One region of the Lentzea sp. HUAS TT2 genome, then DNA from elsewhere that is predicted to be linked to it. Evidence: predicted binding sites of a transcription regulator. Region 1 holds the regulator's gene; the other holds the start of a gene.
The links. The regulator HspR, encoded in region 1, represses chaperone genes until heat shock. The targets are predictions, from matches to a motif close to ANNTTGAGTNNNNNNNACTCAANNT.
Positions count from the first base shown of each region.

Region 1 (3,402 bases):
TCGGGCCTCGGCCGCACCGCCACCGAGGAGGAGCGGGTCTCGAGCGAAGGCCCGCGCGGCGCCGCCCGCAACGCGATCATCGACGCGCAGGACGTCCGCGGCTCGGTCGTCGTGCTGCCGCCGACCGTCCACAGTGCACTCGACACGGCGGGCTTCATCCCGATCCTGGTCAGGACCGCCCGCGCCACAGGCGTTTCCGGCTACCCCGGCGACGGCACGAACCGCTGGTCGGCCGCACACACGCTGGACGCGGCGAGGCTCTACCGGCTCGCCGCGGAGAAAGCTCCCGCCGGTTCGGTGCTGCACGCCGTCGCCGAGGAGGCCGTGACGATGCGGGAGATCGCCGAGGTCATCGGCAGGAAGCTGAACGTGCCCGTCGAGGCCATCCCGGACGAGCGCGCCCAGGAGCACTTCGGGCCGCTCGCGTTCATGGTCTCGCGGGACGCACCGACGTCCGGTGCGCGCACGAAGGCGTTGCTGGGCTGGGAACCGAAGGAACCCGGCATCCTGGAGGACCTGGAGACCGGGTTCTACTTCGAGAGCTGAGCTTCGAGCGCGCGGTGCGCCTCGGAGAGCACTCCTCCGGGGTCTGCTTCGGTCAGCGCCGCTTCTTCCAGCACAGCAAGGATTTCCGGCGTGCGCGACCACTCGCTGAGCGGGCCGTTCTCCGGCCCTTCGCGCACCAGGCCCGCCAACGCGATCGGTGTGGCGAGGAAGTGGTCGCGAACTGCCGCCTGCTCGCGCGGGTCGCCCTTCTCGTACGTCTCGGACACCAGGCGCAGCCAGAAGAAGTCCGCGTCGAGCTCGCCGAGTGCGATCAGCTCCAGCACGCGCGGAAGCAGGTACCGCACGAAGGTCTCGTCACCGATCGTCCCCGACTTCAGCCAGAACTTCTGGAGGTGCTCGGAAGTCAACTGGCGCAGGGGAAGCTCGGTGAACGGCGCGACGCTCGCCGCGTCCACGCAGTGGTCGCAGAACTCGACCACGCGCGGACGCGGCGTCGCGAAGACCTCGTACAGACGCTCGATCACTTGCGGGGCTTCGGCTTCCACACGACCAGCGCGGTCTCCTGCCGGATCGGCACGAGGTCCCGCCGGTAGGAGGCGTGCACGGCGGCGGCCGTGGAATCGGCTGCCGCCAACGCCTGCGCGAGTTCCTGCTGGAGCTCCGCGACCCGTGAGCGCAGAGCATCGACCTGGTTCTCCAGGTCGATGATCCGCTTGATGCCGGCGAGGTTGACGCCCTCGTCCTGCGAGAGGCGCTGGACCTCGCGCAGCAACACGATGTCGCGCATCGAGTAGCGGCGGCCGCCGCCGTTCGTGCGGCCCGGCGAGACCAGGCCCAGCCGGTCGTAGGACCGCAGGGTCTGGGCGTGCAGGCCCGACAGCTGGGCCGCCACCGAGATCACGAAGAACGGCGTGTCCTCATCGGTCCCCGGAGGGAACGGAAAACCCACCGGACTCACCGCCCTTCAAGGAGTGCGTTCAGATCGCCGCGCGGGTCGTGGTCCCCGGTCACTTCCGCGTACGCCTCGAGTGCCTTGCGGGCCTCGGACGACAGGTTGTTCGGCACGGCGACCTCCAGGGTGATCAGGAGATCGCCCGCGGTCCCGTCCCGCTTCGTGATCCCCTTGCCGCGCGCCCGCAGCACCCGGCCTGAGCCGGTGCCGGCGGGCACCTTCAAGGAGACCTTGCCGTCGAGCGTCGGCACGGTCAACGTCGTTCCGAGCGCGAGCTCGGAGAACGTCATCGGCGCGGTCAGCGTCAGGTCGTTGCCCTGGCGGCCGAACACGCTGTGCGGGTTGACGTGCACGCGCACGAACAGGTCGCCGCTCGGGCCACCGTTGCGCCCCGGTTCGCCTTGTCCCGCAAGGCGGATCCGTTGTCCGTCGGACACACCCGAGGGGATCCGCACGGTCAGCGTGCGGGTGCGGGTGCTGACGCCGTCGCCACCGCACTCGGGGCACGGGTCGTCGATGATCCGGCCGGTGCCGCGGCAGTCGCGGCACGGCTCGCTGAACGCGAACGCGCCCTGCGACCGCGTGACGAGACCGGAACCCGAACAGGTCGCGCAGGTGTGCGGCGTGGTGCCCGGCTTGGCGCCGGAACCGTTGCACGTCGTGCAGGCGGCGGGGGACGACAGGCGCAACGGCACCGTCGCTCCCTTCACCGCCTCGGTGAAGTCGATGCGGACGTCGGTCTCGACGTCCTCGCCACGACGCGGACGCGTGGGCGAGCCGGCCGCCGCGCCACCGCGCCGGTTGAACAGGCCGCCGAGCAGGTCGCCCAGGCCGCCGCCACCGGTGTTCTGCGCGGCACGGCCGAACAGGTCGTTGACGTCGAAGCCGCCGGAGCCGAAGCCGCCGGAGCCCGGGAAACCGCCGCCGCCCGCGAACAGGCGACGGGCCTCGTCGTACTGCTTGCGCTTGGCCGGGTCCGACAGCACGCCGTACGCCTCGGAGACCGCCTTGAAGCGGGCCTCCGCCTTGGCGTCACCGGGGTTCGCGTCGGGGTGCAGCTCGCGGGCGAGCTTGCGGTAGGACTTCTTGATCTCGTCCGCGGTCGCCTCGGAAGAGACGCCCAGCTCGCGGTAGAAGTCCTTTTCGATCCAGTCCCTCTGACTCACCGGACGTCTCCTCCTTTCCGTAGAGGAATTCAGACTTCTTCGGACGGCGCGGCGGCAGGCTCGTGGTCGGTCACCGCGACGAGCGCGGGCCGGACGAGCTTGTCACCGAACGTGTAGCCACGGCGCAGCACGGCGGTCACGGTCGGACCCTCGACGTCCGGGGACGTGCTGTGCTGCACGGCCTCGTGCACCGACGGGTCGAACGCCTCGCCGTCGTGCGCGAACGGCTCCAGACCGGTCTTGGCGAGCGTGGACACGAGCTTGTCCGCGACCGCCTTGAACGCACCGGTCAGGTCGCCGTGCGCGGCGGCCCGCTCGATGTCGTCCAGCACCGAGAGCAGCTCGGAGGCGACGGACGCCTTCGCGTTGGTGATCACCGCTTCGCGGTCGCGTTCCACCCGCTTGCGGTAGTTCGCGTACTCGGCGGTGAGCCGCTGCAGGTCGGCGGTGCGCTCGTCGAGCTGGGTCTTCAGCTCGGCGGCCACCTCGTCCACGACCTCGGCGACCAGTGGTTCGTCCGGAGCAGTGCCTTCCTCGGCGACGTGGGCCGGCGGCCGGACCTCACCCGTTTCGGGGTCGATCCGGCGCCGGTCGTTCACGACGACCTGAGGCTGCTCCTCGTCAGGGGCGGCATGCCTCGGCTCGGTCACTTCTTCTCGTCCTCGTCCACGATCTCGGCGTCGACGACGTCGTCGTCCTTCTTGGCGCCCGCACCGGCACCCGCACCCGCGGCCCCCGGCGCGTCAGCACCAGGGGCCTCGGCGCCGGGGGCACCAG
Region 1 is NZ_CP196667.1:2,579,338-2,582,739, forward strand. It holds gene ACSHWB_RS12860 (SDR family oxidoreductase) at 1-546, shown strand, start outside; gene ACSHWB_RS12865 (hypothetical protein) at 531-1,031, opposite strand; gene ACSHWB_RS12870 (heat shock protein transcriptional repressor HspR) at 1,028-1,456, opposite strand; gene dnaJ (molecular chaperone DnaJ) at 1,462-2,625, opposite strand; gene grpE (nucleotide exchange factor GrpE) at 2,655-3,275, opposite strand; gene dnaK (molecular chaperone DnaK) at 3,272-3,402, opposite strand, start outside.

Region 2 (3,402 bases), 890 kb from region 1:
GTCCTCGACCCGCCCCCACTCGCCTTCGACGACCACGACGTCGTCGAGCCGCACCGCGTCGCTGAACGCGATCTGCAGCCCGGAGATCAGGTTGCCCAGCAACGACTGCGCGGAGAACGCCGCCACGGCACCGATGACCGCCGCGGAGGCCAGCACGGTCGACCCGACCGCCCGCGCACCGGGGAACGTCATCAGGATCGCGCCGATCGCCAGCACGCCGATGACCACCAGCACCAGCCGCCGCACCAGCGTGATCTGCGTGTGCACCCGCCGCGCGTGCCGGTTGTCCGTGACGTCGGTGCGGATCCGCGACAGCGAGACGTCCACGAGGGTGCTGATCAGCGCGGCCAGTAGCCACGCTCCCGCCAGGATCAACGCGATTCCGAGCGCGTGCAACGTGACCGGTGCGTTGATCGGGTAGACGCTGAGCACTATCTGCGCGGCCAGCACCACCCCGAACGCCTGGCCGGGCCGGTACATCTTGCCGCTGTGGGTGAAGCGGCGGACCAGGCGGTGGATCACCTCCACCACGAGCAGCGCGAAGGCCACCGAGCAGCCCAGGACGACGAAAAGCATGTGCCTCCTCTCGTATCGGAGTCGGGTACCCGGCGTCAGAGGACGGGGACACCATGAGTCAACTCACGAAAACGGGCGGACAGCCGCAGTTGCCCGCCCGTTCCTCTTAGCGGGTCAGAGTTCTGCCCTCGGCGGGAAGTCGTTCACCGCCCTCGTCGCGATGTGGGATGGCGGGATCAACGGCGATCCGGAGCACCATGTGTCGATCATCAGCCGCAACATGGCCGACGTGGCAAGCTGGGCTCAAGGCAGTGATCGCAGAAACCAAGATCCCGAAGGCTCCGAAGTGAACGAGTTCGCCGTGTGGGAGCAGTGCTGGAATCGCCTCGACGGTGTCTTCAGGCAGTCGGCGGAGGTGTTCCGCGAAGCGAATCCAGCGCTGTGGTTCCAAACCGGCTGGCGATCGACCGCGAAGTTCCCCTTCGACGCCTGGCTCGAGCTCAAGCGCGTGGAGGATCCGGCTCGGATCGAGGACATCGTGGTGTTCGTGTCGTTCAGCTGGGAGGCGGGCAGGTATCGAGGTGAGGTGGACATCGCCACTGGCGAAGGGGCCGTCCTGGCCGACGGGCCGGCGGCGGAGTTGGCTGTTGATCCAGCGGAGTGGCCCCTGCAGATGGAGCGGTACGGCGCTGAGGTCCTCCTGTTACTGGAGGACCACCGGTTGATGCTGCGCGACGCCCTGTGCTGAACCAGGGCAGCGGGCCGGGCGGACCGGTCGGCGGCTGAAGAGGTCACGATGGCCGGCGAGGACTCTCTCGCCGGCCATCGTGCTGTCCGGGTCACATCGGGGGACCCGTTGCAATCCGGGTTTGAGTCTGCAAGACTCAAACCATGGTCACCACATCGGAGGCGCTGGAACTGGTCGAGGGCGCAGCATCGGCAGAGGCCCTCTTCGGCCCGCGCACCACCGACCCCGGCAAGCGCAAGCAGGCAAAACGCCTGTACCACGCGCTGGCCTCGGTGCTGCACCCCGACGTGGTCGGACCGCACCACCCGCGAGCGCACGAGGCGTCGGCGAACCTGACCCGCCTGCACCACGAGTGGATCCACTGCACGAGCGTCGAGCTCAGGACCAGGACCGGCGTCTACCGCATCGGGGAGCCGTTCGCGGTCGGCAGCATCGCCAACCTGTACGAGGCGGACGGGCCGCACGTGGTCAAGGTGGTGCGCAACCCGGCCCTCAACCCGTTGCTGCACGGCGAATGGCACGCCCTGCGGGAGTTGGAACGCTTCACCGACCGGAACCAGTGGCTGCGGCCCTTCTATCCGCAGTTGCTCGACACGTCCGGTGAAGTCGCCAAGGGCTCGAGGGCCTTCACGGTGCTGGACCCGCTCATCGACGGCTTCGTGACGCTCGCAGACGTGAAACGCGCGTACCCGAACGGGCTGGACGGCCGCGACTACGCGTGGATGCATCGCAGGCTGCTCAAGGCTTTGGCCGGCGCGCACCAGATCGGGCTCGTGCACGGTGCGGTCACCGCCGAGAACGTCATGGTGCACCCGGAACAACACGGGATCGTGCTGGCCGGCTGGTCGTTCGCCGTCGAGTCGGGCCAGCGGCTCCTCGCGACCAGCCGCACCATCACCTATCCGCCGGAAGTGCTCCAGGGCGAGCCGGTGACGGCCGCGACGGATGTCCACATGGCACACACGCTGATGCTCGATCTCTTGGCCCGAAACGAACATCGGCAGCAAGCCTTCGCCGACGGATGCCGGCAGGAACACCCGACGCGGCGGCCCGATGCCGCCGACCTGCTGGGCGAGTACGACGACCTGCTCGAAGAACTCTACGGCGCACGGGTTTTCCGCCCGTTCGCTCTGCCAAAAGGAGAATGACCATGGGACACGGCAAGTGGGACGACAACGCCTACGCGGCAGCGAAGACCTTCCGTGCTGCCAAGGGAATCGCGGACTTCGGCTACACCGCCTCGATCAAGTCGGCACCGGCGTCGAGCTGGAAGGCGGCGCCGAGCCTCGACCCGCTCAACGTCGAGTACCGCGAGTGCCGCGACTCGCCCGACCACGCCGACTCGACACCGATCGCGGTGCTGTTCGACGTGACCGGCTCGATGGGCAGCGTGCCGCGGATCATGCAGGGCAAGCTCGGCAAGCTGCACGGCCTGTTGCAGCGCAAGGGATATCTCGCCGACCCGCAGCTGATGTTCGGCGGGATCGGTGACGCGGACAGCGACCGCGTGCCGCTGCAGGTCGGCCAGTTCGAGTCGGACAACCGCATGGACGAGCAGCTGCGCGACATCTTCCTCGAAGGCAACGGCGGCGGGCAGAAGAGCGAGTCCTACGAGCTGGCCGCGTACTTCGTGGCACGGCACGTGGTCACCGACGCGTGGCAGAAGCGCGGCAGGAAGGGCTACCTGTTCATCATCGGAGACGAGCTGAACAAGCCGCGGCTGGAGGCCAAGCACATCCGCCGGATCATCGGCGACGACGTCAAGCAGGACATCGACCCGGTGTCGGTGTACCGCGAGCTCGCCCGCAAGTGGAACGTGTACTTCATCCTGCCCAACCAGTCGTCGTACTACAACGACGACGCCATCGGTGAGCACTGGCGGACGATCCTCGGGCAGAACTTCCTCAAGCTGGACGACCCCGGCGCGGTCTGCGAGCTGATCGCCGCGACGATCGGCATGGAGGAACGCGTCGTGGACCTCGACCAGGCCCTGGTGGACCTCGCCGAGATCGGCTCGGTCGCCGAGAGCAAGGCCGTCGGCAAGGCGCTGGTCGCGGTCGGCAGCGCAACGCGGTCGATCACCGCCGCCCCGCTGGGCATCGACGGCCCCGACGACGTGGCGCTGAGCTGATGAACGA
Region 2 is NZ_CP196667.1:1,688,223-1,691,624, reverse strand. It holds gene ACSHWB_RS08285 (mechanosensitive ion channel family protein) at 1-576, opposite strand, end outside; gene ACSHWB_RS08280 (hypothetical protein) at 737-1,264, shown strand; gene ACSHWB_RS08275 (adenylate cyclase) at 1,408-2,412, shown strand; gene ACSHWB_RS08270 (hypothetical protein) at 2,415-3,395, shown strand; gene ACSHWB_RS08265 (adenylosuccinate synthetase) at 3,395-3,402, shown strand, end outside.
Region 2: ACSHWB_RS08275 (adenylate cyclase) is a predicted target of HspR. The motif match lies at 1,383-1,407, and genes of this name have one in related genera.